Regions from separate parts of the Undibacterium sp. TJN19 genome, predicted to be linked through region 3. Evidence: predicted binding sites of a transcription regulator. Region 3 holds the regulator's gene; each other region holds the start of a gene.
The links. The regulator sigma-54, encoded in region 3, starts transcription at its own class of promoters, with help from an activator protein. The targets are predictions, from matches to a motif close to TGGCANGNAANCTGCTTT.
Positions count from the first base shown of each region.

Region 1: the regulator sigma-54 is predicted to act here: its motif matches at 6,688-6,705, upstream of ACO0LH_RS00340 (pilin).
Region 2: the regulator sigma-54 is predicted to act here: its motif matches at 7,166-7,183, upstream of glnA (type I glutamate--ammonia ligase).

Region 1 covers NZ_JBMPPL010000001.1:71,063-81,681, reverse strand. The annotation lists gene ACO0LH_RS00360 (glycosyltransferase family 4 protein) at 1-264, opposite strand, end outside; gene ACO0LH_RS00355 (glycosyltransferase family 2 protein) at 245-1,123, opposite strand; gene ACO0LH_RS00350 (tetratricopeptide repeat protein) at 1,143-3,077, opposite strand; gene ACO0LH_RS00345 (tetratricopeptide repeat protein) at 3,701-6,088, opposite strand; gene ACO0LH_RS00340 (pilin) at 6,202-6,633, opposite strand; gene ACO0LH_RS00335 (Wzy polymerase domain-containing protein) at 6,975-8,735, shown strand; gene moaC (cyclic pyranopterin monophosphate synthase MoaC) at 8,768-9,271, opposite strand; gene ACO0LH_RS00325 (M48 family metalloprotease) at 9,331-10,619, shown strand, end outside.
Region 2 covers NZ_JBMPPL010000006.1:340,126-350,744, forward strand. The annotation lists gene ACO0LH_RS18260 (ATP-dependent DNA ligase) at 1-1,246, opposite strand, end outside; gene ACO0LH_RS18265 (ligase-associated DNA damage response exonuclease) at 1,239-2,309, opposite strand; gene dksA (RNA polymerase-binding protein DksA) at 2,715-3,179, shown strand; gene ACO0LH_RS18275 (sensor domain-containing diguanylate cyclase) at 3,265-4,836, opposite strand; tRNA gene ACO0LH_RS18280 (tRNA-Ser) at 5,861-5,950, opposite strand; gene ACO0LH_RS18285 (rhodanese-like domain-containing protein) at 6,045-6,509, opposite strand; gene glnA (type I glutamate--ammonia ligase) at 7,318-8,733, shown strand; gene ACO0LH_RS18295 (DUF4124 domain-containing protein) at 8,868-9,356, shown strand; gene glnL (nitrogen regulation protein NR(II)) at 9,451-10,524, shown strand; gene ntrC (nitrogen regulation protein NR(I)) at 10,604-10,619, shown strand, end outside.
Region 3 covers NZ_JBMPPL010000001.1:683,894-694,512, forward strand. The annotation lists gene ACO0LH_RS03190 (monovalent cation:proton antiporter-2 (CPA2) family protein) at 1-127, opposite strand, end outside; gene ACO0LH_RS03195 (KpsF/GutQ family sugar-phosphate isomerase) at 241-1,281, shown strand; gene ACO0LH_RS03200 (KdsC family phosphatase) at 1,281-1,805, shown strand; gene lptC (LPS export ABC transporter periplasmic protein LptC) at 1,802-2,446, shown strand; gene lptA (lipopolysaccharide transport periplasmic protein LptA) at 2,465-3,040, shown strand; gene lptB (LPS export ABC transporter ATP-binding protein) at 3,042-3,794, shown strand; gene ACO0LH_RS03220 (RNA polymerase factor sigma-54) at 3,806-5,293, shown strand; gene hpf (ribosome hibernation-promoting factor, HPF/YfiA family) at 5,402-5,755, shown strand; gene ACO0LH_RS03230 (enoyl-CoA hydratase/isomerase family protein) at 6,063-7,157, shown strand; gene ACO0LH_RS03235 (ABC transporter ATP-binding protein) at 7,261-7,989, opposite strand; gene ACO0LH_RS03240 (ABC transporter permease subunit) at 8,000-9,949, opposite strand; gene ACO0LH_RS03245 (branched-chain amino acid ABC transporter permease) at 9,959-10,619, opposite strand, start outside.

The DNA.
Region 1 (10,619 bases), 610 kb from region 3:
GCCCTTGCTGCGTACGATATGCGCGATACCGCCTCCGGCCAGCATGTCGTTAAGCTGGCGTGCATCCTCCGTGTCCAGGCAGGTGGCGACATTGGCAGGCACTTCCCCGGGCGGTGCCCAGAGGCTGAGCTTCAGGTTTGGTTTTTCTGACAGGGATTGCAGCATGTCGGCGATAAATCGCCCTTGCCAGTCTTGTGCGTTCTTTGGGTAAGAGGTGCTGACCAGCATGACATTGAGCGCATTATTATTTACCTGAAGGCTCATTATCACTATCCTTGTAGTGCAAGGCAGAGACTTGTTCCGACACGATGCCGATCAGGAAAGTCAGAATGGCCGAGATAAACATCAGCGCACTCATATTGGTGAAACGATGCGTAGTGAGATACGTATACAGATAGTAAGCCAGGCCTGTGGTGAAAAAGGACAGGCTGATAGGCAAGAACAGTTTTTGCGGTGAATACAAAGTGCCGATCTTGATAATGATCAGGATGAAGCGAAAACCGTCCTTGATCACGTGTACATGGCTTTTGCCTATGCGCTTTGGCGCTTCGATCGGTACATAGGCGATGGCATAGCCCGCCCTGAAAAAGCTCATCGTGATCGTAGTCGGATAAGAAAATGTATTTGGCAACAGATACAAAAACTTGCGAAACTTTTTGGCATTGACGGCACGGAAACCGGATGTAAGGTCATGGATTTTCTGCCCGACCATCCAGCTCGACAGGCGGTTATAAAAACCATTGGCAACCGCCCTGTGCGCACCTGCCTGTGAAGCGCGGTCACGTGCGCCAACGACCATGTCGTATTTTTCATCCAGCTTGGCCAGCAGACGGGGAATATCTTCAGGTTTGTGTTGGCCATCAGCGTCCATGAATAGCAATATTTCACCTTTCGCAGCCCTGGCACCCGTCTTGATGGCACCGCCGTTACCGATACTGTAGGGGTGGGAAATGACTTTGACACCACAGTTCTTGCATATTTCAACAGTGTTATCAGTCGAGCCATCATCTACTACAATGATCTCTGCTTCTGTACCTACAATTTCACGCAATTTTGGAAGCAGGCTTATCAATGAAGCAGACTCATTTTTTGACGGTATTATGACTGAAGTAGTGAAGGGCATGAGATCAATAGGGGATGAATTATTGTGGCGACATCAGCTTTTCAAGCTGATCCAGCTGTTCTGTATAACGTTTTAGTGTATCCAGTTCGCGTATTTTAAGAATCTGCATTTTCGCCTTATCAATTTGTTTGAAATTAATGAGCATGATGGCCAGATTCATTTGGGCATCTAAATCATTCTTGTTGTAGCTTACTGCTTCATTGGCGGCATTTAATGCGGCCACATCATCGTGTTTAGTCTGGTGCAAAAAATCTGCCCATGCGAACAATAGTTGCACTTTTCCTGGAATATTTGCCTTGCGGTCGCTGAGTGCCGCCAAGAAAATTTTTTCCATGTCAGTGTCGAGATCTTTGCATTTCTGCGAAACGTTGCACTTTGACAAGGCAACTATAGCATTGCTAGCATTGGCTGACAAAGGGTACTTTTTCAGCCTAGATTCGAGTGCCATTACCCATTCTTTTTCTATCGGGATATTTTTTGCCGAGTGCAGTCGAATAAGACCGATCAAGCCTATAGTTTCGGAGGGTGCCAGCGACGATGCTTTTACATAATATTTGTAGGCTGATGAGTAGAAATCTTCTGCATCGAAAGGGTTGGTCGCAGGGAGCGCTGCATAATATGCGGCAATATCCAGATTCGCTCTGATTGATTCAGGGTGGTGCTCAACTTCTTTTTGTTTCATTTCGACTGCGTCGCCCCATTGAGTAGCGCGCAACCAAGTCACCCCAGCCAACATGACGATAATCAAAACCGCAAGCTGACTGCGTATTTTTCCACTTTCATTCTGTTTGCCCGGGACGAAAAGGTAAAATATCAAAGCAAAAATAATACCGAAAATAGGTAAATAATTTCTGTGCTCATGAGCAAGTTCCAAAGGTATGAAGCTTGATTCCAGGCTGTGCCCAATCAAGAAGAACAAAACACCGAAACCGACAATTGGATAGCGTTTAACGCTAAGAAGTCCTATCAGGCTAAGAACGGCAATACCGATTGTTGCAGGTAATGTAGTGATTGGGTTCAGCATGCTTCTTGATATTGCTATGTCATCGTGAAACAGGCCTAGCACAGTATTATCAGGAACAAAAAGTAGACGCAGATACAGCCACACGACCCGCGCTTCGGTCATTAAGCGCTCTGATAAATTGAATTCACGAATTTTATAGGTGTTGCCTAGCCATTCTGGGTGCAAAGCCGTGTAAGTAGAAATCACAAAAATGGGGAGGGCTACAGTCAAAATGAAAACTGTTTTGAGCAAGGTAGTTGTGACAGGTGTTGCGCTGACGAAGCGCCAAAAAATACACTCTATCAATAATAAATACAGGGGTAGTAGAGCTCCATTTTCTTTGCTGAGCATCGCGAGTGGAGTAAAAATAACAAATGAAGCAATGACACCGATCCAGCCACGGCTCTGGTTTTTCTCTAAACTTAGCCGACCGCTGACATAGCTTATCATCCCCAGTATTGTGAACAGGGCGCAAATGCTATTCATTCTTTGTACTACGTACAGCACAGAAGAAATGTTCAAGGGATGCAGTAACCAGATAGCTGCGATGATGGCGCTGGCCCAATCAGCCTGAGTAGTAGCTAGCGAAACAGAATGCCGTTCACGATGCGCCCTGAAAAGCAGGCGAGAAAGCCCAAAAACACACAAACCATTTATTAAGTGAATTAAGACGTTACTGAGCTTGTACTGTCCCGGGCTATACTCGGCGGCTAGATAATCAATGCCAAAACTGAGCATGCTAATAGGTCGACCCAGCATGCCAGCGCTGCCAGAAAATGCAGCCATCTTGATCGATGCCCAACTGAGGTCGTTAATGCGTAAATTTTTATTGTCGATAATATTGACGTAATCATCAAAGAAAAAATAACCGCTCAAGCCAGGTTGATACACAAGAAATGTGATCAGTAAAAATATGAGTAGTGCGAAAAGTGGTAGGCGATTTTTGATCATTGCGCAAAGAAAATTAAGTTTTACTACTATCGCGGGTGCTCAAGGACTATGTTTGTAAATTCATCCTGGTGCGTGCTTCTAAGTCTGCTAGTACTGTGAGATTGATTTACCAATTTCATATTGGAAATGCAGACTCAATTACTTATTTCTGAACCTCATTAATTCTTATGTTCAAATAATAGTTTCGATACTCTTGAACAATTTTCATTTAAGAAATTCAATTTTTTTCAACGATGGAAAGAAGCGCTGTAGTCAATTACCGTAGTTTAATTGATCTTGGGAAATACTCCCAATCATTGTTAAGGCTTCGAGACACCGATCCCATCGGAGGTTGTAAAAATAATACTTATCTAAAGTGCTAGCTATATTGATTCAAGAGAGGCACGTGATCAAGTTCTATTAAGTCATTGTGAACGCGTTTGAATTAAGGGAAGCAGATAGACAAAATTCACTGGAATGTCGCAGCAAAGACCTTCTATCAACCTGGGCACTAGAATTTCGTGTTGCGTAAGACTCATCGGTTAGGACATTATCGAGCCTTGGCTAACATTCTAGCTGCGGAAGAAATCTCCGCCGACTCTGTACTGCAATATAACAACGATAGCAAAATTCGTCACTTTTGCTCAGACGGCTTCGGCCACAGTCTTCAATTCAGCCACAATTTGTTGTATGGGAGTATCCCAGTCACCGACTTCTATTTGCCGAAATAACCGCACGCTATTTGGATACCAAGGTGAATCTGATCTGTCGCGCATCCAGCGCCAATCTACACCAATTTTCGGAAGCATTATCCAGCAGGCTTTGCCAAGCGCACCTGCCACGTGCGCGACAGCAGTGTCCACGCAAATGACCAGATCCAGTTGTGCAACAATAGCCGCAGTATCGGCAAAATCTTCTATATTTGAGCCTAATGCAAGAATAGGCTGATTGATTGGTGTTTGCAATGCCTCAACTTCCCCTTGGCCTTTCTGCAAACTGACAAAACTCACATCGCATACCTCCCAAAGTGGAGCAAGCGAACTCAAACCGGATAAAGAGCGATTCTTGTCATTTGTATTTGCCTCACTACCTTTCCAGACTAATCCAACTTTCAAGCCTGTTGCTGGAATAAATGGTTTCCACTGCTTAAGCTTTTCTGCGGATGCATGCAGATAGGGGAAGCGGGCCGGGATATTTTCTGTCGTCGTTTTTAGATGAAATGGAAGGCTTAATACTAGAACCCAGAAGTCATGTTTAGATACCAATAATGGATCTGTTACTACGACATCAACACCACTAGCTGTTGCTAGTAACGCTTGCAGTGGGGCTGGGCAGAACACTGTCAATTTAATAGCGCCTCTCTCTTTAAGCAATGCAGCGTAGCGAATAAACTGTATGTAATCACCAAAACCTTGTTCAGTCCAAATGACTAAGGACTTACCCACCAAAGATTCTCCTTGCCATTGTGGAAATGATAATTTTGGGAGTTTACTGCTGTTTAAACCAGTACGAGGATCGTAACGGCTTTCATAGTAAGGCCAGGCTTCTGTATAGTTTCCTTGGGTAAGTAATAACAGGCCTTTATTAAATAAATAATTCGCTGAATATGAATTTAATTTAATTGCTTCGTTTTGCCAGACTAACGCTTCATCTAAATACCCTTCATCTTTTAGCGCTAATGCCAAGTTATTATGTACTTGTACAAAATCTGGTTTGATTTCCAATGCTCTGCGGCAGCTTGAAATAGACTGTTTTAAGTTGCCTTGAATAAGCATGATGCTGCCTAAAGTATAGTGAGCTTCTGCTAGCAGAGGGTTTATGTCCAAGGCCCGTCTGGCGTGAATCATGGCTTCATCAAATCGTCCTATTTCATTAAGTACTATCGCTAAATTATTATGCGCATCTGCTGAAAAAAGATCAATTTCTAGTGCTCTTTTGTAGCTATTTATAGCCCCTTCAAATTGCTTCAGTTTGTGAAAAGCAAGCCCGAGGTTGTAATGTGCTTCAGCAAAAGTTGGGTTGATATTGATTGCGCTCTGACAATTTTCAATTGCAGTATTAAGGTCTCCTTTTTCTATAAAGGCGACACCCAAGTTGTTATGTATTTCTGCTAATTGCGGATTGATCTCAAGGATTGTCTGCCAGATTGTGATGGCGTTATCAAGCTTTCCCTGAGCTATCGCAATATTGGCCAAGTTTTTGTGCGCTTCAATATTTTGGATATCGATTTCTATGGCACGACGAAGGCTGTTTATTGCATCCGGCATTTGGTTTTTATGCTGAAAGGCAATTCCCATGTATAGGAAAGCTTCTGTCAAATTCGGGTTAATCTCTAAGGCTTTCTTCATGAAAGCAACCACATTATCAAATTCATTTAGTCTTAAATGAATTTCCCCAAGTCGGTGTAGCGCACCAAGGTGTTGAACATCAAGCATCAACACTTTCTGAAATATTTGACTCGCCAGGTTTAATTCATTTTCCTGTAACAACAGATCGCCGTAGAAAAAATGTAAATTAACAGATGATGGGTTGGCATTGATGCCTGACATAATCACTTGCTTGGCTGCTACGATACCTTCGATTTGAATTAATAGCAGAGCCAGGTCACGGTAAGCAAACTCTAGATCTGGTGCTAACAGTATCGCTTTTTTAAGGGACGCCTTAGCTAAGGGAGCTTTTCCTTGAAGCAAATATATTGTACCTAATAGATAATGAGCATCCGCGTTGGACTGATCAATTGCCAGCGCTGAATTTAAGAATGAAATCGCCTCATCATTACGCCCTTGCTCTTTAAGCGCAAATCCAAGATTGCAATGTGCTTTTGCGTGCATGTTATTGATTGCAAGCGCAGACCGATAGCATTGTTCTGCGGCTAAAAAATCACCTTCTCCAAGATATTGATCACCTTTGTTTTTGTGTGTCATCACTTCATTAACTTGTTCCGGTGACAAAATGTCAGACTCAACTTTCGTGATTTCTATCGCTATTTCAGGCTTAGTGCCGATTAAGAACTGCTTAAGTTTATTCAACATTCCAAATATCCGTATAAAACCCCAGCCTTGCGCTCAATAATGAAAAGAGCCGTTCAGTTAAAACTGAACGGCTCTATTTTAGATCGAAGATCTAATGATGCTACATAATATAGTTATGCTTTAGGCAGGTATTTTGGTGGTACTGTGCCGCCAACTGTCCAACTCAAGGAACCTACACCACAGCTACCAGTATAGATTACTGTCTGACCGGAAGCAGTTCCAAGGTCAGTCGATGCTTTCAATGTGGCTGTAACAAGTGGAGTTGTGCCGCCAGTAACACTAACGGTAGCAACATATTTACCAGTAATTGAGGTAGCAAGTGGCATATCTGCACTGGCGTTACTTGTCGCTGAGGCCAAATTGCCACCGCTGCACATTACACCAATCTTTTGCAGAGCTGGTCCTACCAGGCTACCAACTTCAGATACTTTGGCTTTAACTGTGTAATCTTGATAAGCAGGGATTGCAACAGCAGCCAAAATACCGATAATCGCGACAACGATCATCAATTCGATAAGGGTAAAGCCCTTTTGCATAGTTTTCATGATAAATCCTTAAAATTGAAATAGAGAAGGCTAGTCAAATGTAGCACTTACTTCTAAGCATGATGCGTGCCAGCTTTTGAAAATTAAAACCACTGGTCGAATTTGAATAAGCTTAGAAGCTAACTGTAGGGTAGCAAGTTGCTTGCCAGCTATATTTTTTTGGATTTGCCTTGTTTTTTTCGTCCAATTTTTGTTTTCGTTCACAAAATTTGTCAAAATTTGTCATGGATAGCGATTTTACTGACAAAATTTGTCGCTTTTGCCGAAAAGCTAAAATGCCGCAATGCAACAGTGCGCATGCGATAATTTGTCTTTCATTGATATGAGAAAGCTACCCATTCATGTTTTCACGCGTATTTCCAGTTAGTGCGACAGCCTGGGCTGTGCTGGTTTTTGCCATTTTCATGTGTTGTGCTTACCTGCATCCTTTTCATATTCATCCTTACCGCACCTATTACCACGACCTGCTTTGCGTTCTGGGGCTGAGCTTTGCCATTATTGTTTTTGTCGGTGGTAAGACCGTGCGTCTGCGTTTGCCGGCAATCAGCTATCTTTTTCTGGCTTTGCTGACATGCATATTCACGCAATTTCTTTTCGACCGCATCGACAGCCCCAGTGATCTGCTTATGTCTATACTATATATAGTTGTGCTGATTGCAGCGATCATCTTGGGGGCGAGTTGGGGTCAGCAAACGGGTGGGGCGGCGTTGCTATGCTATGGCCTGGCTGTTGCTCATCTGATCGCCGGCCTGCTGTCAGTGATTTTTCAGTGTATACAATTGTCGGGCATGAATGCCTGGCCACTGGTGATGTACATCGCCAAAGATGCCCAGCCTTTCATGCGCCCATATGCCAATGTGGCGCAACCTAATCAACTGGCATTGCTGCTGTGCCTGGCGCTGGCTGCTATCATCTATCTATATAAGAGCAACAAGATCGACAAAGTGTCAGGCATGGTCGCTACCGTCATACTGTTGTTTGGGCTAACGCTGACACATTCACGCATAGGCTGGGTAATTATTCCGGCGTTTGCCTTGCTGGGCGGCCAAAAATTCGACGCTGACAGCTTGATGGCAAAGCGCATCAGTCCGCTATTGAGCTGGGGCGCTTGCCTGCTCTATGCACTGATGGTGCTGGCATTGCCCTATCTTGGCGATATGATGGGCTTTGCTGGCGGCTCTGTGGTTGAACATATCAGTGGTCGTTCTGAACGCATGTCTTTATGGACCCAGGCCTGGCATATGGCAGCCACCCACCCGTGGTTTGGGGTGGGCTGGTTTGGTTTTGGTGCGGAACAAGTCCATATTGCTGCCGATTTTGCCTCCGGTACGTATTCCGAGCATGCACATAACCTGATCCTGAATTTTGCTGCTGAACTGGGCTGGCCATTCAGCATCCTGTTTTTTGGCGTGCTGGCCTGGTGGTTTTATCAAACCTGCATCAAACCACAAAAAACCTTGCCGCGACAATTTGCCAGTTTGTGCTTTATCGCCGTGCTGGTACACAGCATGGTTGAATTCCCACTGTGGTATGCCTATGTTCTCGTGCCAACCGGCGTGTTGATGGGCATGGTGCATCAACTGCGCTGGCCTGGGGCGGATACCCACTCCGCTATCAAAGGCAGTTCCAGGTTTTTATTGGGCACGGCAACGACAGTCATTGTCGCTGCCATTGCTTTCATGGCCGTGTTGACGCTGGATTACCAACGCGTGGTTGCCGGTTTCCAGGCCCTGCGCACCGAGCAGGCTGGTTATGCCGCACCGCAAGCCCCGATGCAAAAACCAGCGCTGACTTTCTATCCGCAATTTTTTGAGTATTTCAAACTGACGCGGGCCACGCCGCGCGAAGGTATGTCAGCAGAAGAAATCGCCTACCTGGAAAAGTGGGGGGCACGTTTCGGTTTCGTCCATGTCATCAACAAGCTGGCAGAAGTCTATGTCTTGAACGGTCAGCCCAAAAAAGCCAGCCGTGCCATGCTGACGCTGCAACGCCTGCATCCGATTTCCTATCCTGAATATTATGATTACTGGAAGGTCAAGGCCGGGCTGGATGAACGCTATCGCACGGTATTTGCAGGCATGCCGCCAAGGGATGCGCCCTGATACAGGTGATTTCTGGAGTATGGTTTTGATGTTTAGCCATCAATCAGGCTGACCCAGTCGCCTGATTTGCCTCCGTGTTTTTCCAGCACGCGTATGTCAGACATCACCATACCCCGGTCGGCAGCTTTGCACATATCGTAAATGGTCAGCAAGCCAACCTGTACTGCGGTCAGTGCTTCCATTTCGACACCGGTTTTACCAACTGTTTCCACCTGGGCCTGGCAGTTAATCGTGGCATTCTCAGCATCAATGCTAAAATCAATCGCAACCCGGGTCAAGGCCAATGGGTGACATAGCGGGATGAGATCACTGGTGCGTTTGGCCGCCATGATGGCAGCGATACGGGCAATACCCAGCACATCCCCCTTTTTTGCGTTGCCTTGCTGGATAATGTCCAGGGTTTCTGCCTTCATGCGTATTTTGCCGGCAGCAATGGCAATGCGGTGACTGTCGTCCTTGCCGGCAACGTCAACCATGTGAGCCTGGCCACTGCTGTCAAAATGGCTGAGTGCTGGCTTGCTTGAATTTGTGCTCATTGTTGTGTAAAAAGTCAGTTGGTAAGAGAAGACAAAATCTGAAAAAAGGAAGCTATTCAGTGTCCAAGTATCATAGCATTGTGAACCCGACTTTTAATTCTGTAGTGAATTTTCTGCGTCTGCCTTTTCGTCGTACTTCGCTCAGTGTGGCGGCTTTGTTGCTGGCTGGGCTGGGTAGCGTCAGCACCGCCCCGGACACGGCCTTTGCACAAAACCTGCCCACTCTTGGCGATACCTCGAGAGAAGACCTGTCCCCGTTGGCTGAACGCAAACTGGGCGAGCAAATCATGAACGTGGTCAGACGTGACCCCGATTACATGGACGATGCACCAGTGTCTGAGTACCTGAACCGCCTGGGCAACAAGATGCTGGAAACCCGTCCTGATGCGCGTGGTGAAACGTCCTTTAACTTCGAGTTCTTTGCTGTCCGCGATCCGATACTGAATGCCTTTGCTTTTCCCGGAGGTTTCATCGGTTTTCATTCTGGCCTGATTTTGGCAGCGCAATCCGAATCTGAACTGGCATCTGTCATGGGTCATGAAATTGGCCATGTGGCGCAGCGCCACATCGCCCGCATGCTCAGCAGTCAGAGAAATGATGCACTGATCCCTTTGGCTGCGCTGGCACTGGCAGTGCTGGCCGCACGCGCCAGCCCCGATGCCGCAATGGCCGTGATGACAGGGGGGCAGGGTCTGGCCATACAAAGGCAATTGAATTTTGGTCGTGATGCCGAACGTGAAGCTGACCGCGTAGGTTTCCAGATCTTGCGTGATTCCGGTTTTGATCCGTCTGGCATGGTCAGTTTTTTTGGTCGCCTGCAAAGCTCAACCCGTAACTACAGCGATAATATTCCGCCGTATTTGCGCAGCCATCCACTGACCAGTGAGCGCATCGCCGACATCCAGGCGCGCATGCTGGATGAGCGTTACCGTCAGCATGCAGACAGCCTGGAATTTTTACTGACTAAGGCCAGGGTAAGGGTATTGCAGGACAGTAGCCCACAAGGTTTGATGGATGCAACTGTTTTTTTTGATGCACTGGCAAAAACCGGTAAGGCCGATGACCTGATTACCGCAAAATATGGCAATGCCTTTATCGCCTATAAAAAGCTTGATTTCGTCAAAGCCAGAACCTTGCTTGACCAGGCACACAAACTGGTGGAGCAATCTGCCACCTACCGTGAAATACTCACACAAAGCAGCATGTTTGCTGATCTGTCTATCGATATTCTGATGGCTAGCAAACAGAATGATGCGGCTATCGCAGAAGCAGAAAAAGCCATGCGTGACCTGCCACTATCACGTGGAGTCGCCTTCCAGTATGCCGAAGCGCTGCTGGCAGCAAAAAA
Region 2 (10,619 bases), on a different contig from region 3:
CGTCGATGGAATAAGGATCGATCTTCCATTTCCACCATGTGCCCACATCCTTGGTGCGGCCCACGCCATATTGCGCATTGACAGCCTTGAGCATCATGCCCTCGACACCCAGTGCACGGGAGTTCTGGCGTAGCAGGGCCAGGTCCTGCCAGTCCGGTTTCTGTAAAACAGGCGAAATCCTCAGCATGGGGTTGTCTATGCTCGTGACCAACTGTTCCAGCATGGCACGTCGTTCATGCTGTGGCAGATGGCGCAAGTCAGCCTGTCCCAGCTCCAGCAAATCATAGGCCACCAGCACGGCTGGCAGCTCGGACAAGAGTTTTGTAGTGAGACTCTTGCGTCCTATGCGTTTTTGCAAATCAGCAAACGGGGCAGGGCGGTCTTCAGTCCACACCAGGATTTCGCCATCAATGGCGGTGCCGTTTGGCAGAGGGACGGCGGCTATTTCTGGGAAACGTTCAGTAATCAGATCTTCACCACGCGACCACAGAAAAGTCTGGTTGTCACGGCGCAGCAGTTGCGCACGTATGCCATCGTATTTCCATTCTGCCTGCCAGCTAGTGATGTCGCCCAGGGATTCTGGCGCAGCGGATAACTGATGCGCCAGGAAAAAAGGGTAAGGCTGGCCGCCACGCAAACTATGTTCCTGGTCTGACTGAGGGGCTATCAGTTTCATGAAGCCGTCTGCTGTTGGTGCCATACGGCCATCTGTCCAGCCCATGAGCCTTTGCGCGATCAGCTTGTTATCGACTTTGGCGACATCGCCAAGTGCACGCGTCACTAGCAGTTTCGATACGCCTACACGAAAGCCACCGCCTATCAGTTTGCCCAGCAAAAAGCGCTCTGGTGTCGTCAGTTCATCCCAAAAAGAAAACAGGGCGCTGCGAATCACCTCTGGTGTTGCGCCACGCAGAGGGGCGATTCTTTCCAACATCCAGTTTGCCAGGCCAACGTGAGCTTGCCGTACAGGTGGCGGCAAGACATGGGCGATGGTTTCCGACAGGTCACCTACCGCCTGATAGCATTCTTCAAACAGCCATTCTTCGATGTTGGCATATTCCATGGCAAACTGCCGTAACAGTTTGCTGGGCACTGCCTGGCGTGGTTTGCCGCCTGCCAGAAAATACACTGCCCATGCCGCATCCTCAGGCGGTGACTGGCTGAAATACGTTTTCAAGGCGTCCAGCTTGCGGTTGGTGGATGTGGTTTCATCCAGTTGGGCGTAGAGCTGGGCGAATTCACGCATGATCGCCTTCTTTGGGTTTTTCTGTTCCCGTTTCTGTTCCCGCTACTGCTGCCTCTACAGCAACTGTTGCAGAGGCTTCGTCTTCATCGCCGTATTCAGTATCAAAACCAGATGCCTGCAAGCCTTGTTGCTGCAAATAACGCACCATGACGGGTATTGATCCATGGGTGACGATAATGCGTGAGGCACCCGTCGCATTGATCGCCTGCATCAGGCCCGGCCAGTCGGCATGGTCAGACAGCACAAAGCCCCTGTCCACGCCACGCCTGCGCCGTGCGCCCCGCAACTGCATCCAGCCGCTGGCAAAGGCATCGCTGAAATCGCCAAAGCGTTTTATCCATGGCGAATTGCCAGCAGAAGGCGGGGCGATGACGATCGCCTGTCTGAGTTCGTTTTTGTCGCTGACATCGCCGACCATTTTTGTTGCTGGCAAGCGTATGCCCGCTTCGCGGTAAGCATGGTTCAGTGGTTCGACTGCGCCATGGCAGATAATGCTGCCTGTGCTGGCATCGAGCCCATGCAAAATGCGCTGTGCCTTGCCGAATGAATAAGACAGCAGCACGCTGGTCCTGCCCTGTGCTGCATTATTGCGCCACCACTGGTTGATATCATCAAAAATACTTTGCTGGGCCTGCCAGCGATAGATGGGCAGGCCAAAGGTGGATTCGGTAATGAAGGTATGGCAGGCGACGGATTCAAAAGGGGCGCAGGTGCCGTCAGCCTCTACCTTGTAGTCGCCAGAGGCCACCCATACTTCGCCCTTGTATTCCATTCTGACCTGAGCAGAACCCAGCACATGCCCGGCCGGGTGCAGGGAGATCGTCACGCCATTGTGCACGCGCTGTTCGCCATATTCCAGCCCTTCTATGCGGATATCACCCAGCCTTGACTTCATTACGCCGACACCAGACGCTGCCGTCAGATAATGTTCATTACCCATCCTAGCGTGGTCAGAGTGCGCATGGGTAATGATGGCACGCGGTACCGGGCGCCAGGGGTCGATATAGAAATCGCCCGGCACGCAATATAGTCCTTCCTTGCGATTGATAACCAGGTCAGCCATATGTAGGTATCTATAGGTCTAATTGAGTGAGGATGATTCAGTTCTTTTTTGAGAAGTTGTTTTACAGAATACGATAAAACTGTAGTCAGCATGATTGTCTCAAAAAAAATTTAAGGCTTCCGTACGACAACGAACCCTGTCCCTTACCGCGATCTGATAGTTTTTAGAAATCCAATAACCGCATCATAAGAAGACAAGCTGATTTACGTAGGAACTTGCTGACAACTTTTGTCGCCTTTGCCTTGTAGATAACATGGGCATTGCTTGGTATCTTGCCATACGTTTTAAGTGTTTCGCAAACAGAGCATGAACAAGTCGGTGACTTGCCCCGGCTTGGCAGGTTTTTGAAGAAACATTTTTGTAAATAGTGAGCCAATATTTATTCAGGAGTCTACGATGAGCACCATGCATACCAACCCAGCGTCAAAAAAAGCAATTCGATCAAATGTATTTTCCTCGCCAGCCAGGCTGACAGAAGAGAAAATTCTCGACATGGGTGATATGGAATATATGAACGATGCGCAACTGGCATTTTTCAGATCACGCTTGCAGGAAATTGAATTAAACCTGGTTCAAAATGCGAATGAAACTTCAGCGCATCTCCAGGAAAACGAATTGTTTGCCGACCCCGCCGATCGTGCCACTGTTGAAGAAGAATATGCGCTGGAATTGCGTGCACGTGACCGCGAAAGAAAGTTGCTCAAGAAAGTACGTGCTGCGATTGCCCGTATAGACGAAGGCGATTATGGCTGGTGCGAAGACACTGGTGAGCCTATAGGCATAGAACGTTTGCTGGCACGCCCGACAGCGACCCTGTCACTGGAAGCGCAACAGCGCCATGAAAAAAGACAAAAATTATTTGGCCATTGAAAACAAAAAGCCCTTGAGATTATCAAGGGTTTTTCATATTCATGGCGGAGAAGGGGGATTCGAACCCTCCGTATGTCCTTATTTATTAACTGGCAATACGTACCAAATTCAAATTACTGCACACACGGTCACGTCCGCTTTTTTTGGCTGCATAAAGTGCGTTGTCTGCAGCCTCAATCAATTCCACAGGGTTATGCAAGTTTCTTACGGGGGTAATGGCTTCAACCCCCGCGCTGACAGTCACAATTCCAGCCTCGTTGCCAGCATGTGAAATGCCTAGATTGTGAATTGCCTGACGTATTTTCTCAGCAATTAATATGGCACCTTCGACGTCAGTAGTAGGAAGAATCACCGCCAGTTCTTCACCGCCATATCGAGCCGTCAGGTCGCCAGCGCGATTTTGGCAAGATTTAACAGCTTGGCTGATTTTCCTCAGACATTCATCCCCAGCAGTATGGCCGTAGAGGTCGTTATATTGTTTAAAGTGATCAACATCAATCATGATGAGGGCCAGTGAACTGGCATTTCTGATAGCCCGGCTAAACTCTTCTTCTAAAGTGAGATCGAAATTACGTCGATTGGCAAGCTCAGTAAGCGCATCCTGAAGAGACAAGCGCTCTAGTGTCTTATTGAGATCAATCATTGCGTCCCGCGCCCTAATAAGCTCAGCTTCTGCATTGAAGCGCAATTTCATCTGACCAATCAGATAGAAACCTACAGAACTCAATATGATAACGAGCAAGGCGACGCCTGCTGAGTGCCAATATGTATCTGTCAGCCAATCGGCAAGAATTTCATCTTCTGATACAGCTGCAGAGACAAACAGAGGGTACTTATCAAGGCGCTGAAAACTGTTTAACCGTTTGACACCATCCTGGGACGATTTTACAGTGAATGACCCTAATGCTTTAGACGAGCTTTCTTTAAAAACGGGTGTCGTCTTCATGTTTTTGCCAATAGAATCGGGCAAAAGTGGGCGACGGGTAATCATGGTGCCGCTATTCGATACCAGAACGATTGCTCCTGCCTTGCCAATATTGAATCTGTCGTAGAATTTATTGAAATAGTCAATATCTATCGTTGCAAGTGCAACACCAGCAAAACTTCCATCTACGTGATTAATCCTACGTGACAATGTTATGACCCATATGCCACTAGAACGACTAAGGATTGGCGATCCTAAATAGGTGCTATTGCCCTCGTGAGTGCGGTGATAAATGAAATAGTCGCGATCTGCATTGTTGGCATTTGATGGCATCGTGGGGAGTGAGTTGACTAACCACCGTCCATTTTCGTCATAAACAAATAAGCCTTTGAGCTGGGAAAGTTCCGCTGTCCTGAGTACTAATAAATTGTGGAGGCGTTCCAAAGCTGCAGGGCTAGTACCATCTACTTGGATTCGTTCGGCAATTCCTAACAGTGCAGTATCCGCCGCTTTTATCGTATCGTCTGCATGTTGTGCTATTGCGCGTGCCATGTTGGCAGTGGAAACTTCCATCTCACGCAATTGCGTCCTTCTTGCTGTCCAGCTACGCCAGCCATCCATGCATATAAGCGACACGCAAACAAAGATAACAAATCCCATAGCGAGCCATTTGAGGGATCTCTTTCTGGGCGCTGGACTTGCCTGATTAATCGAAGTCACTTGATTTTTCATAAATTGGCAGAATTAATGCAGCGTATTTGCTACTGCGGTTAGCTCAGATCTTGCGCCGTATCCATCATTTAAGACATCGTTGGGTAATGCAAGATTCATTCAAAACATACTACTCTTAGAGCTTGAGAATAGGAATAACGTGATTACTGGCAATTAAATCACATCGGGCCCAGATCAGTTATATCACGCGGATGCATACAGGTCATATGAGGATTGTTGTCAATTTGCAATATTTTGCAGTTTTGAAGCCTTGGCGCGCAGACATTCCCCGACCAAGCCTGCACTCTAAATAGGTCGCTTTTTACTCAAATATGCGTCACCACTGAGAACCAAGCCCGGCTTACGTTTGCGGACACACGTATGCCTCGATAAGCTGACGCAATTTGACGCAAATTTCACAGCAAATTCGATGAAGTGAGGAGGGCGGGGAAATGTTGATTCCAGGTTTGAGCTAGGAAAAACGCTAACATCACTAACACTATTGAAAAACGAGTGTTTTACCTTGCTAAGTCTTTGATTTTTAGGAGATCGTAATGTTAGGGTTAAAACCTAACCTCTACTAACCAAAAACCTAACTATTTTTTAAGTAATTGATATTAAAAGGAATTATTTTTAATAGAAATTAGAATTTAAAAGCTAAGCTGATTAGGGTAAGGTTAGAAAAAAGTTAGGGTTTGAAGAAGTGCTGAAACCTATATACATCAAGGGTTTCCAAGGTGTTGGGAAAAAATGTCAGTGATGTTAGGGTTTTCCCGAGGGGTGCTTTATTTTAGAACGGGCGCACTTTTCTGCCTTTTTTCGTCAAAATTTGAACAGCAAAAAATCACTTTATGACTCATGGCCAGGTGCCTATTTCTATGCAAATTAAGATCGCAAATTGCGTCTGATTTAGGCAACAAAAAAGGCGACCGAAGTCGCCTTTTTGTGCTGTCATCATGTTGTCATTTCAGGGCTAAATTAGCCCCAAAATCCCCCATTTTGATGCCGTTGTTAAAATCTAAGTGCTTGATTTTAAAAATATTCATGGCGGAGAAGGGGGGATTCGAACCCCCGGTAGGGATAAACCTACGCACGCTTTCCAGGCGTGTGACTTAAACCACTCATCCACCTCTCCTGCAACAATTCGCTTTTTGCCGTAACAGCGAAGCTCGCTATTCTAGCAAAGTATTATTCAAGATGGAAGCTTTTTCAAGTTTGTTGAAACAGATTTATGCGCCAGCCCACGGCAGGCCTGACTTGCACCAGCCCCCCACAGTTTTTCTATGGCCATCGTTGTCTTTGTCGCCTTCGAAGCCCTGGAGAATGTCAAAGCAATTTTCATAAGCGTTTTCAGTTGCCAATTTGGCCGCATGCCGTGAACGTACGCCTGAGCGACATAAAAATAACAAGACGGTTTGCCGGTCTGGCACACAGGCTTGCAACTCCTGCATAAAATTAGGGTTGGGTGCACCACCCGGATAAAGGCTCCATTGCACCGCCTGATGTTGGGCAGAGTCGATATTTACCCGGCCCACCCAATCACGTTCAGCATTGGTGCGCACATCGATTAACAATGTAGTGCCGGTATGTTGTAGTAACTCATACGCTTCTGCCGGAGTAACTGCACCGGCATAATCCAGTCCTTGTTCTTGAGCGCGTTGGCGCGCCAACTGAAAAATGTTTTCTGTTGACATGATGTACTCCAAGTTTGATATGGTGACGAATGTATGTAAGAAACGAAGGCGCTAGCCAGTTAGTTTATATGAAATTGCAAACCGGCTCGTCATCTTGGCTAGCCTAAATTTTCTCCAGTTTTCTTGACTCAGCAAATGGATGGCGATGAATTTGCCGCATCTGCTTTATGGACTACCAAACAGGGCAACTAGCCGGATCATTTAGTTCTCTTTTCTTGGTATTAGTGAAGTTATTTATTGATGTGACGATTCACTTTATCGCTGTGACGTCATGTCCGTTAGTTGAGCCGGTTTATTTATCTTTGACGACAGCATATCGCGTCTGCATTGTTTTATAGCTTTTCTGGTTGTGAGTGGCAGCAAGCAATTCAGTCTTATTCCTTTATTTGTCAGGCGAAAAATGAGGCGCAAACATAGAACTTAATAAATATCAGTTTTCATTGAATTACCAAACTCAGGTTAATAGCACCAAAAAAGTGCGCATATATTATATTTGGATAAAAAAGCACAATAATGGTGCTTTAAATGGAGGGCGCACTTAATTTGTGCGTTGCTTTGGTTTGATATTTTTTTAAATACAATAAGGGATCGGCAAAAAACGCCATAAAAACAGGTATTTAACAATTTTATTATTTGAATATGCATGTTCTGGTTGATGGCATGGATTCTGCTATCATCCTCCACTGAGTTTAGCCGCCAGACGTATTTTCGTATGATCAATGTCAGAAACTTGACATGCTCAACGAAGCTGGCAGACGCAGGGCTCAGCAATTTCCGAATTTATTTTTAGCTCTCAGAGGAGTTTCACATGGCAATGACAGCCGCAGAAGTCTTGAAAATGGCGAAAGACAACGAAGTTAAGTTCGTTGATTTTCGCTTTGCTGATACCCGAGGCAAAGAACAGCACGTTACTGTTCCAGTTTCCCAGTTCGATATCGATAAATTCGAATCTGGCCACGCATTTGACGGCTCGTCCATCGCTGGCTGGAAAGGTATTGAAGCATCCGATATGTTGTTGATGCCAGATCCTAGCACTGCCAATATCGATCCTTTCTTTGAAGAAACAACATTGTTCATGCAATGTGATGTTATCGAGCCATCCGATGGCAAGGGTTATGACCGTGACCCACGTTCCATAGCAAAACGTGCTGAAGCCTATTTGAAATCGTCCGGCATTGGCGACACAGCTTATTTCGGTCCTGAACCAGAATTCTTCATTTTCGACAGCGTACGCTGGAAAGTGGATATGTCAGGTAGCTTTGTCAAGATTGATTCTGATGAAGCATCCTGGACGACAGGCGAAAAACTCGAAGGCGGCAACACTGGCCACCGTCCAACGGTCAAAGGCGGCTACTTCCCGGTTCCTCCTGTCGACAGCTTTCAGGACATGCGTTCTGAAATGTGCCTGATCCTGGAATCCCTGGGCATCCCGGTTGAAGTGCATCACCATGAAGTGGCTGGCGCTGGTCAAAATGAGATCGGTACCAAGTTCTCTACTTTGGTAGAGCGTGCTGACTGGACACAAAACCTGAAATACGTGGTCTGGAATGTTGCCCACACTTATGGCAAGACAGCGACTTTCATGCCTAAACCTATCGTTGGCGACAATGGTTCCGGCATGCACGTGCATCAATCCATCTGGAAAGATGGTAAAAATCTGTTTGCTGGCGACGGCTATGCCGGTTTGTCTGATTTCGCCCTGTATTACATCGGTGGCATTATCAAACATGCAAAAGCATTGAATGCGATTACCAATCCTGGTACAAATTCTTACAAACGTTTGGTTCCAGGTTACGAAGCGCCTGTTAAACTGGCTTATTCTTCGCGTAATCGTTCTGCGTCCATCCGCATTCCTTACGTTGCCAATCCAAAAGGCCGTCGTATTGAGACACGTTTCCCAGATCCACTGGCGAATCCTTACCTGTGTTTCTCGGCTTTGATGATGGCAGGTCTGGACGGTGTTCAGAACAAGATACATCCTGGTGAAGCTGCAAGCAAAGATTTGTACCATTTGCCGCCAGAAGAAGATGCATTGATCCCGACTGTTTGCGCATCTCTGGAAGAAGCACTTGATGCTTTGAACAAAGATCGTGAATTCTTGACACGCGGCGGTGTGTTCAGTGACAGTATGATTGATGCCTACATTGATCTGAAAATGCAAGAAGTACAACGCTTCCGCATGACGACGCACCCGGTTGAATTTGATATGTATTATTCCCTGTAAGCGCTAAAACGCAGGGTAAAAGTCAAAAAGCGGGGGAAACCCCGCTTTTTTCGTTTTTTTGTTTTACTTTCAGCAATTGTGTTGCAGTGCTGCATCGCATACACTAGAAGCCTGTTATTGATTATCGCTTTAATATGAATCGACTATTGTTAGGTTTATTTTTCTTGATCGGCGTTCAGACCATTGCCCGCGCACAGGGCGATGTGTATTTGTGCATCGACGATAACGGCAAAAAAGAATATAAAAATACCGGCGCGACCAAAGGCTGTAAAAAAGTTGAATTACAGGGTATTACAGTAGTTCCGTCGCCCGTAATGCCAGCCAGCGGCAAAAAACCGCAAGGCAAGCCTGCCAGCAGCCCTAGCGATTTCCCTAAAGTGGATGAGGGAACGCAAAAAGCCCGTGACTCTGACCGCAAACAGATTTTGCAGGATGAATTGAAGACCGAAGAGCAAAAACTCGCGAATTTGAAAAAAGAATACAATAATGGTGAGCCCGAGCGTCATGGCGATGAAAAGAATTTCGCCAAATATCAGGAGCGCACCAATATGATGAAAGAAGATATTGCCCGCACCGAAAAGAACATCGAAGCACTCAAACGGGAAATTGGCAATTCGAAATAATCTGCCAATATCAAAACAAGTGCAATAGATTGCCTCCTCAGGCATGATGTTTGCGTAAAGGTCGCTCTGTGCGGCCTTTTTTTATGGACTACTTTTGAAAACTCCCCTTACTTCATTCGCCGGACTGGATTTATTGACCTCTGCTGTCATCGTGCTCGATGCAGAAGGAAGCATCTTGTTCGCCAATGCTGCTGCTGAAAATTTGCTGGATAGTTCTTTCAAATCCCTCACACATCTGAAGCTGACTGATCTGTTCCTTAATGGTCAGGACCTGATGGCCGTCTTCCATCAGGCGGTCGCCCATCAGTTTGCAGACAAGCGCCAGGACATCACACTGGAGCGGGCTGGCCGCGACCCTTTGCATGTGCATAGCATTGTGACGGCACTGGACAATGAAGAAACGCCAGTATTGATAGAATTGCGCGAGAACGTACAGCAACTCAAGCTCGACAGGGAAGAGCGCATGCTCGATCAGAGCAAGGCCAACAAGGAGCTGATACGCAATCTTGCCCACGAAATCAAAAATCCACTGGGTGGCATACGCGGCGCGGCACAATTACTGGAACTGGAATTGCCTGAGCGCCACCTGCGTGAATTGCGCGAATACACCCAGGTCATCATCAAGGAAGCAGACCGCTTGCAAACCCTGGTTGATCGTTTATTGGCGCCGCATCGCTTGCCGCATATCGTTGGGGACGTGAATATTCATGAAGTCTGCGAGCGCGTGCGTAGCCTGATCGTTGCGGAGTTCCCGCAGGGCCTCACGATTAAGCGCGACTATGATTTGTCGATTCCTGAATTTCGCGGTGACAAAGAACAACTGATACAAACTGTGTTGAACATTGCCCACAATGCGGCGCAGGCACTGAATGAAAGAATCAGGCAGGGCGATGCAGTACTGACTTTCAAGTCGCGCGTGGTGCGCCAGATTACTTTGGCCAAGGTACGTTACAGGCTGGCATTAGACTTGCATATCATTGATAACGGTCCGGGTATTCCACCTGAGATCCGCAACCGTATTTTCTATCCCCTGGTATCGGGAAAGGAAGGCGGCAGCGGTCTGGGGCTGACGCTGGCACAAACTTTCGTTGAACAACATCTGGGTGTCATCGAATGTGAAAGCCGGCCGGGATGCACGGATTTTCGGATACTGATCCCGCTACCTTGAAGTAAGGATGCGGGAAAGATGGCTGCACCAAAAGTGCTCTTCCTATCGATATGCTTAACACAGAATGCAGAACGACAATATGAAACCAATCTGGA
Region 3 (10,619 bases):
CAAACGGGCCGATAAAGATACCAACCACCAGATAACCCAGCATGGGCGGCAGTTGCAACATGCGAAAAGCGACCACGCCTAAGACGGCCGCGGCCAACAGTGATAAAGTGGTATCTAGTCCATTCATGCCTCCTATTATTGCCGATTTATCGCGTCTGAAACCTTATTTCTGGCAAACAATATTCATTCCGTTACAACTGGCAGAGTTTTTGCTTTCTGGATTTCGTTTATACTTCTGGCATGAATGAATTGAATGCCCCTTACTCCCCGAATCCGCAAAGTGCAACCGATAAGGCCGCCGCGGCAAAACGTGCGCTGAAACTGGCTTGTGAAACCCTGCAAATTGAAGCAGATGCCTTGCTGGCCTTGCAGACACGCCTGGGCAATGGTGATGCTGCCGGGTTTTCGCAGGCGGTTGATATGCTGCTGACCTGCCATGGCCGTGTGGTCGTGTCCGGCATCGGCAAATCCGGCCATATTGCACGCAAGATCTCGGCGACCTTTGCCTCTACCGGCACGCCTTCGTTTTTTGTCCACCCGGCAGAAGCTGCGCATGGCGATCTGGGCATGGTGACGCAACAGGATGTTTTCATTGCCATTTCGTATTCAGGCGAAGCGTCTGAACTGATGTCCATCTTGCCCATCATCAAGCGCCTGGGTGTCAAACTCATCGCGATGACGGGCAACCCGGAATCCAGCCTGGGCAAACTGGCCGATATACATTTGAACCTGCATGTGGACAAAGAAGCCTGCCCGCTGAACTTGGCACCAACGGCCAGCACGACGGTCACTCTGGCTTTGGGCGACGCCCTGGCCGTAGCAGTGCTGGATGCGCGTGGTTTTCGTGAAGAAGATTTTGCTCGTTCCCACCCTGGCGGTTCACTGGGGCGTCGGCTGCTGACCCATGTCAGGGATGTCATGCGCACAGGTGCCGATATCCCGCAAGTGGGGCCAGAGACTCAACTGAAAACGGCGTTGCTGGAAATTACCAAAAAGGGCATGGCGATGACAGCCGTGGTCGATCACAACCAGCATATCGTCGGCATCTTCACCGATGGTGACTTGCGCCGCTTGATGGATGGCACACGGGATTTTACGCAATTGCAGATTGCCGATGTCATGCATGACAAGCCACACCGCATACGGCCTGAACAATTAGCCGTGGAAGCTGTCGAAGTCATGGAAACCTATCGCATTAACCAGTTACTGGTGGCAGATGATGATGGCAGGCTGGTGGGTGCCTTGCATATTCACGACCTGACACGCGCCAAGGTGATCTGATGACGAGCGCAATCGACATGGCACGCCAGGTCCAGCTGATGATTTTTGATGTCGATGGCATATTGACAGATGGCAGTCTGCATTTCGGGCCGGATGGTGAAATGATGAAAACCTTTAATGTCCTTGATGGCCAGGGCATTAAATTATTACAGCAGGCGGGTATTGCCACGGCCATCATCAGCGCCCGGCAATCTGCCATTGTCACCAGACGCGCGACAGATTTGGGCATCCCGCATATCCGTCAGGGCATACATGATAAAAAATCAGCTTTCCTGCAATTGATTGCCGATTTGAACCTGCCTGCCAGTGCCTGCGGATTTATTGGCGATGATGTCATTGATTTACCGATACTGATGCGTTGCGGCTTTGCCGCCAGTGTGCCCAACGCCCATGCTGAAGTAAGACAGCGTGTGCACTATGTCACCACGGCTGGTGGTGGCAAAGGGGCGGCCAGGGAAATATGTGATTTCATCTTGCGGGCGCAAGACAAATACGAACTAGCTTTACAAAATTATCTTTCATGAAACATCATTTAACCATAGACCGTTTCCGTATCTGGCTGGCAGTCGTCATGCTGGGCGTCATCACGCTGGGCGCCATCTGGGTCATGGAAGTGGTAAGGCGTAATGCCGGTGATGAACAAAATCGTTCTTCCGCCAGGGCCGCACCCGATTATTATGTCGAGAAATTCAATTTCATACGGCTGTCCAACAATGGCAAGGCCAATTACCATGTCACCGGCGAACGCCTGATACACTTGCCCCGTAATGACAATATAGAAATTACACATCCGCAAATTAATAGTTTTGATGAAAACCGTACGCCTTTGCACTTGCGTGCAGAGCTCGCCGTTGTTTCACAAAAATCAACCACAACTTCGCCCAAACGCGAACATGATGAAGTGCATTTATATGACCAGGTCAGCGTTGAACGCCCTGAGGGATTGAATTCACAATTCATGCGGCTGGAAACAAATTATTTGTTGTTATTGCCAGATGAAGACCTGATCAAAACCGACAAGCCCGTCTTTGTAAAAACCAGCACGATAGAAACCACTGCGGTAGGTATGCTCGCCAATAATGCTACCCAGGAACTGGATTTATTGAGTAAAGTAAAAATGCATTTAAAGAGGCGTGTGAAGTCCGCTCCTCTTCCCATAAAATAAATAAATAGAAAGCAGAACATGAGAATGAAACCCATTTTTTCTGTGCCTGGCTTGCGCAAATTAATCGGCCTTGGATGTATGGGCCTGGCCCTCACCTCAGCCCATGCAGAAAAAGCCGACAGCCTGAAAGACACATTGATTGAAGCCGGCAGCACACAGAGCAAGGGACAGAAAGGCGTCCATGTTTTATCGAATGGTGTCCTGGTAACGAGAGGTACGCTGGTGGTCAAAGCTGAAAAAGCCGTACTGACAGAATCACCAAGTGGTGATCAGTTTGTCGTACTGAGCAGTGGCAGCAATGGCAAGGTCACGTTCCGGCAAAAACGGGATGGCGGTACCGATCTGTGGGTTGATGGCGAAGCTGACCGTGCCGAATATGATCAAAGTACCGAGGTCGTGAAATTTATTTCCAAGGCAAAGATACGCTACCTCGAAGGTAAAAAAGTCACCCAGGAACAAGAGGGTGAATATCTTTCCTATGACAGCAAAAACGATGTCTTTGATGGTGCCAATTCAACCAGCGGCAAGCATGTCGATGGCGATGGTCGTGTCAAAATAATTTTGCATCCAAAAACTGAAAAACAGGCCAATTAAGATGACGGCAATTGCTAGTACGCTGCTCGTCAAAGGGCTGCAAAAACGCTATGGCGCGCGCCAGGTAGTACGTGACGTATCGCTACAAGTGAAAAGCGGCGAAGTCGTTGGCCTGCTCGGCCCGAACGGTGCGGGCAAAACAACTTCTTTCTACATGATCGTTGGCCTGGTGCCATCGGACGCAGGTGACATCACGATAGATGCTGTCAATATATCTCAGTTACCCATCCATCAAAGGGCGGTGCTGGGCTTGTCATATTTGCCGCAGGAAGCTTCAGTATTTCGCAAGCTGACAGTCGAAGACAATATCCGCGCTGTTCTGGAATTACAGAAAAATGCCCACGGAAAATTTCTTTCGACCAAAGAAATCGATGAACGTCTCGATGCCCTGCTGGCGGATTTACAGATTGAAAAAATTCGTGAAAGCCAGGCCTTGTCGCTATCTGGCGGTGAGCGCCGTCGTGTGGAAATCGCACGTGCGCTGGCGACCAATCCCCGCTTTGTTTTGCTCGACGAACCCTTTGCCGGGGTCGACCCGATTGCCGTCATCGAAATCCAGCGCATTGTGCGCTTTTTGAAAGAACGTGGCATCGGCGTGCTGATCACCGATCACAATGTGCGTGAAACCCTGGGCATTTGCGATCATGCCTACATCATCAATCAGGGTGCTGTACTGGCAAGTGGCAAACCCGACGACATCATACAAAATGAATCCGTGCGGCGCGTCTATCTGGGGGAACACTTCCGGATGTGACGGGAATCATCATGAAACAAAGCCTGCAACTACGTACTTCCCAGCATCTGGCATTAACGCCCCAACTGCAACAATCGATACGGTTATTGCAGCTCTCCACTTTGGAATTACATCAGGAACTGGAAACCCTGCTGACAGAAAACCCCTTGCTTGAGCGTGTCGATGACCCGCTTGACCATGCTGTACGTCTGTTGGCCGATGGTGCCATCAACACCAGCAGCAGTGCCGCGGATGCCGGCATGGAAGCGCCAGCCATACGCGAAGAAGCAGCCGCAAGCACAGAGCAAAACCAGGAAGCTGAAGCCCCTGCCAGCAATGACACCATGAGCACCAATGAAGACGACTGGAGCTTCGATGATGGTCACCATGGCGCAGCAGCCAGCGATGATGAAGATGGCCGCCCACAACTGGGCGCAGCGCAAACTACCTTGCGCGAACACCTGCTGGAGCAAATGCGCCTGAACCTGCGCGAGCCACGCGACCGTGCGCTGGTAGAGCTGATGATCGATGCACTCGACAGCAATGGTTATCTGACTGAAACCCTGGATGAAATCCATGCCAGTTTGCCATTGGAATTGTGCATAGAACCGGAAGAGCTGGCCTTCGCGCTCAACATGCTGCAAAGCTTTGACCCGGCAGGTGTGGGTGCGCGCAGCCCGGCAGAGTGCCTGGCCTTGCAAATCAGGCGCCTGCCCAGGATTGCTTTCGTGACACGCCGCCTTGCACTAAATATTGTTGAGACACAACTCACTTTATTTGCACAACGGGATTTCACGAAATTAAAGAAAATACTGGACTGCGATGATGAAGATTTGCGCGATGCACAAACTGTCATCAGGCAATGCAAACCCCGGCCAGGTATCGCCTTTACTGCCGATGATTCAGACTATGTCGTGCCCGATGTCATCGTCAGAAAGTCAGGGAATGGCTGGCAGGTGCTCTTGAATCAGGATGTAATGCCAAAGTTGCGCGTCAGCAGCATGTACGCCAACATCATGAAACAAAACCGCGGTGAAAGTGGACTTGGTTCACAATTGCAGGAAGCGCGCTGGCTCATCAAGAACATGCGGCAACGTTTTGATACCATTTTGCGCGTTGCACAAGCGATAGTTGAAAGACAACGTAACTTTTTCACCCACGGTGCAGTTGCCATGCGCCCCCTTGTTTTGCGCGAAATTGCTGATACACTAGGATTACACGAGAGCACTATCTCACGTGTAACAACCCAAAAATACATGCTGACCCCACATGGCATGTTTGAGTTGAAGTATTTTTTCGGCAGCCACGTCGCGACGGAAACAGGGGGAGAAGCATCTTCCACCGCGATACGGGCACTCATCAAGCAATTGATAGGAGCAGAAGACCAGAAAAGCCCACTCTCTGATAGCAAAATTGCAGACATGCTGGGTGAACAGGGCATGGTAATTGCCCGACGGACAGTTGCCAAATACCGTGAAGCCCTCAAAATCCCCCCAGTGAGCCTGCGTAAATCTTTGTAAGTAGTCCTTGTAATCACGGTTTGAATTGCTATATATGATTTAGCTCAATGTTATTTGAACGCAAAGAGCTTTTCGTAATGGCAAGCAACATCACTATAGGAGCACAGTATGAATCTCACAATCAGTGGACATCACGTCGAAGTAACTCCTGCAATTCGTGAATATGTACATACCAAGTTAGAGCGCATCAGGCGGCATTTCGACCAGGTCATTGATATCGCCGTCATCCTGACGGTGGACAAGCTCCGGGAAAAGGAAAAAAGGCACAAAGCAGACATTAATTTGCATATCAGCGGTAAAGATATCCATGTTGAAAGTCTGGCACACGATCTCTATGCAGCGATTGATACGCTGGTCGATAAACTCGATCGCCAGGTCATCAAACATAAAGATAAAATACAAAGTCACCAGCACGATGCGATCAAGCACATACCTGATCCGGCGTCAGCCCAAGACGTGTAAGCCATAGCCCTGATCGGGCTGATGGCATCCAAAACAAGGACGCGAAAGGCGTCCTTTTTGTTTTCTTGAGACCTTATTGATGCTTTATTGACTCATCGTTGAGCCGTCACCAAGCATGGCAAAGTCATCATTTATATACATTATTCATGTTGACTGAGTCATTGATTAGCGCCAGACAATCCGTCGCATTCGCACAATCAGAAAATTTCTTTGCGCTATTTCTGCATATGCTTATACATCTAGTGACGTGCACTGCCTGCAAAGTTAGAATAACAGCTTCGTCCCTTACCCTGCATAGCGAATCACCATGAGCGAATTTGTACTCACTTCCGTCAAGAACCATATAGGCTTCATCACACTCGACAGACCCAAGGCGCTGAACTCGCTATCGCTGGACATGGTGCGGGCGCTGACCACGACCCTGCTGGCATGGCAAAACGACGCCAGCGTACGTGCGGTGTTTATTCATAGCAGCAGCGAAAAGGCTTTTTGCGCCGGTGGCGATATCCGTTTCTTTTATGATGTGGGCACGGCAACACCCAAGGGTGATTCTGCCCTGCTGGAAGATTTTTTCACTGAAGAATACGCTTTAAATCATTTGATTCATTTTTACCCAAAACCCTATATCGCCCTGATGAATGGCGTGGTCATGGGTGGTGGCATGGGCATCGCCCAGGCGGGTGAAGACTGCCGTCTGCGCATCGTCACCGAACGCACCAAGATGGCCATGCCGGAAGTGAATATCGGCCTGTTCCCGGATGTTGGCGGGGGTTATTTCCTGTCGCAGGCCCCGGGCGAGCTGGGCACCTATCTGGGATTGTCAGGTGAAATCATTACGGCAGCTGATGCCTTATACGCTGATCTGGCAGATGTCTTTGTACCGACATCCGGGATACCGGCTTTACTGGGTTTGCTGGAGCAGACAGATGCCGCGGATATACGTGTGGCCATACGTGAATTTGCTGCACCGTTCACAGCACAAATACAGCCAGAGAACAGCAAACTGGCAATACAGAGAGATGTGATAGACCAGGATTTCAATGGTAATAGCGTTAAGGCCATCTGCGAAAAGCTGCAAGAAAATAATGCCGAATTTGCACAACAGACCCTGGCGGTGATGCAGAAGCGCTCTCCCTTGCTGATGTCAGTCACGCTGGAGCAGTTGCGCCGCAGTGCTGCCATGTCAGTCTCTGACTGCCTGCGCATGGAAAGAAATATGGTACGCCATTGTTTCAAACATGGTGAGGTACTGGAAGGCATACGCGCTCTGGTGGTAGACAAAGACAATACGCCACGCTGGTCGCCAGCAACATTGGTAGAAGTCAGTGCAGAACAGATAGCCGGTTTCTTTGCTGAGGTATGGCCAGCACATGCGCACCCTTTGCGTCATCTGGCTGGCTAGGTAGCCATACCGGCAATACAGGCAATACAGACATTCATACCGCCGTCAAAAAAAAGGGGACAGCATGCTGTCCCCGTTTTTTTATCTGTAGAAGAATCATGCATCAATGTTGCGCGCCGCCCCCCAGATAAGCGGCTTTGACCGCAGGATCATTTTGCAGGCTGGCAGCGGGGCCGTGTACTGATATCTTGCCGTTTTCAAGTACATAGCCGTAATCCGCCACGGCCAGGGCAGCAGCGGCAAACTGCTCTACCAGCAGCATGGTCGTGCCCTGCTCTTTCAGCCGGACAATGATGCGAAATACTTCATCGACCAGGATAGGTGCGAGGCCCATGGAAGGTTCGTCCAGCAACACCACATCCGGGTTCAGCATGACAGCGCGTGCCATGGCTAGCATTTGCTGCTCACCACCAGACAAGGTACCGGCAAGCTGGTTCTTGCGTTCTTTCAGGCGCGGGAACAAGTCCATCGCTTTTTGCAGATCACTTTCAATATCACCGCGCGGGCGACTGCGGGTAAAGCGCGGGAAAGCACCGAGCAAAAGATTATCCGTGACAGACATGGTGGCAAACACGCGCCGGCCTTCAGGCGAATGGGCAAGCCCGGCCCTTGCTATCTTGTGTGAATCGAGGCCGGTCACATCTTTTCCTGCCAGGGTGACCTTGCCTTGCTTGGGTTTCAACATGCCGGAAATCGCCCGCATGGTCGTGGTTTTACCCGCACCGTTAGAGCCGATCAGTGTTACCACTTTTCCCTTCGGGACTTCAAGAGAAATACCGTGCAGGACTTCGACCTTGCCATAAGCCGCATGCAGATTTGAAATACTTAACATGGTTTTCTCCTTAAGCCGCGACAACGTCTGATGCATCGGCAACACTGCCGCCCAGATAGGCTTCAATGACTTTAGGGTCTGCCTGCACCGCAGCAGGTTTGCCTTCCGCAATTTTCTGCCCGAAATCAAGCACGGTCACCGTATCGCAAATGGACATGACCACATCCATATGATGCTCAATCAGGATGATGGTGATGCCGTGTTCACGTATCTTGCGGATGATGGCAATGAGGTCTTTGATATCCGGCGCAGTCAGGCCTGCTGCCGGCTCATCCAGCAACAGCAATTGCGGGTTGAGACCCAGGGCGCGGCCAATTTCGAGCAGGCGCTGTTTGCCGTAAGGCAGATTACGCGCTTCTTCATTCGCCAGGTCGGCCAGGCCAACGAAATGGAGTATGCTGGCCGCCCTCTCCCTCGCCAGTCTTTCTTCGCGCAAGTATCTTGGCGTATGCAACATCACATCGAGGACATTGCTGCGGAAAGTATTATGCAACCCCACCAGGATGTTTTCAGTTGCCGTCATTTCGCCAAACAACTGCACATTCTGAAACGTGCGTGCAACACCGCCCAGCGCAATGGCCGATGGTGTACTGCCGGAAATGACTTTGCCGCCAAATTCGACCACCCCATCAGTTGGCTGGTAGATGCCTGTCAGCACGTTCATCATGGTACTTTTACCTGAACCATTGGGGCCGATCAGGCCATGTACCGTGCCCTTGGTGATTTGCAAATCCACCTGGTTCAAAGCTTTCAGGCCACCGAATTGCATCAGCAATTTCCTGGCGCTCAGTAAGACCCCTACCCTGGCATCGCTGGCTTTGACAATGGCAGTCTCATCACTGGCATGCACAGCAAGCTGATCCACGACAACACGTGTCTGTGCCTTGCCCATCACACTGTTAATGAAACCGACAATGCCGTCTTGCAGGTAATACACGACAAACAGGGTCATCAGGCCAAAGATGGTGAGGCGCCAGTCGGTGATGTTTTCCAGCTTGTAGGAAAACAGGGCCATGGCCACCGTGGCACCTACCGGCACCAGCATTTCCTTCATTGTCTTACGCTTGCTGCTAACGGCAAAACCACCTGCGATGAATGCAACAACCGCGGCTACCGTGGCGATTTTACGGAACAGTTCTATGTCTGCCAGCAATGAAGGCAACATGACCACGATCAGTGCACCCAGCAAAGAACCGCTGCGCGTTTTTCGCCCACCCATGATCACTGCCAGCAAGAACATGATGGTCAGTTCGAAGTTATAGGTATTGGGTGAAATGTATTCTTCAGAATAGGAATACAAACTGCCCGCCAGACCTGCCAGCGCAGCGCTGATGACGAAGGCGATGACTTTGTAGCGATATACCGACACACCCATGCAATCAGAAGCAATCGGGCTGTCGCGCAAGGCCTGGAATGCACGCCCGAGGTGGGAACGCAGGATGCGGTGAACGACTATCAGCGCCAATACCATCATGACCGCAACGACGTAGAAATAACCTACCTCATTGAGTTTCTGGCCGAACAGGATGGGCTTGGCAACCTTGATGCCCATTGGCCCTTCGGTCAGAAAAGTCATCTCGTTGATGAGAATCTGGATGATGGTACCGAAGGCCAGGGTCACCATCGCCAGGTAGGGGCCGGTGACGCGCAAGGCGGGCAAAGCCAGTAAGGCGCCAAACAAGGCTGTCACCACGATGCTGCATGGAACGGCAACAAAGATAGACATGCCCAGTTTGAATACCAGCACACCCGTGGTGTAGGAACCAATACCAAACAGGCCGGCATGGCCGAGGGACACCTGCCCTGTATAGCCCACGACGATGTCGAGGCCAAACAGCAGAATCGCATAGATCAATATGGTTTCTGCCAGATGCAGGTAATACGGGTTATGCATGAAGACCGGCAATAGTGCCAGTGCAGCAATACCCACGACAGAGAGAGATAAGGTTTTCTTGTCCATGATTTCGCCTTACACCTTCTTGATGGCAGCTTTGCCAAACAAACCGGCAGGTTTTACGGCCAACACCAGCAACAGCAATACCAGGCCTGGCACTTCCTTGTAGCCGGTAGAAATATAAAAGCCTGTCAGCGTTTCAGCCACACCCAGTATCAAGCCACCAACGATGGCACCGACACCTGAAGTCAGGCCACCGATAATCGCCACGGCAAAGGCCTTCAAACCCAGGGCCGATCCCATGGTGGCACCGGTCAGCGTCAGCGGCGCGACCAGTACACCTGCGAAGGCGGCTGTTGCTGAAGACAGGGCGTAGGAAAAGGTGATGACCATACTGGTGTTAATACCCATCAGGCCCGCCGCATCGCGGTCATTGGAGGTGGCAACAACGGCTTTGCCGTAGATGGATTTGCGGTTGAAAAACTCGACTGCCAGCATCATCGCCAGGGCACCCAGCACCACCACTACTTGCATGGCCTGTACATTGGCACCAAAGATCTGGAATGGCGCAGCGGATAATGGAGAAGGGAAAGTCAGATCATCTTTTCCCCAGATATTTTCAGCGACATTTTTAAAAATAATCGCCAGTGCGATGGTGGACATGATCCAGCCAAATTCAGATTTGATCTTGATAGCCGGACGTACGCCTATCCATTCCACGACCATGCCTTGCAGG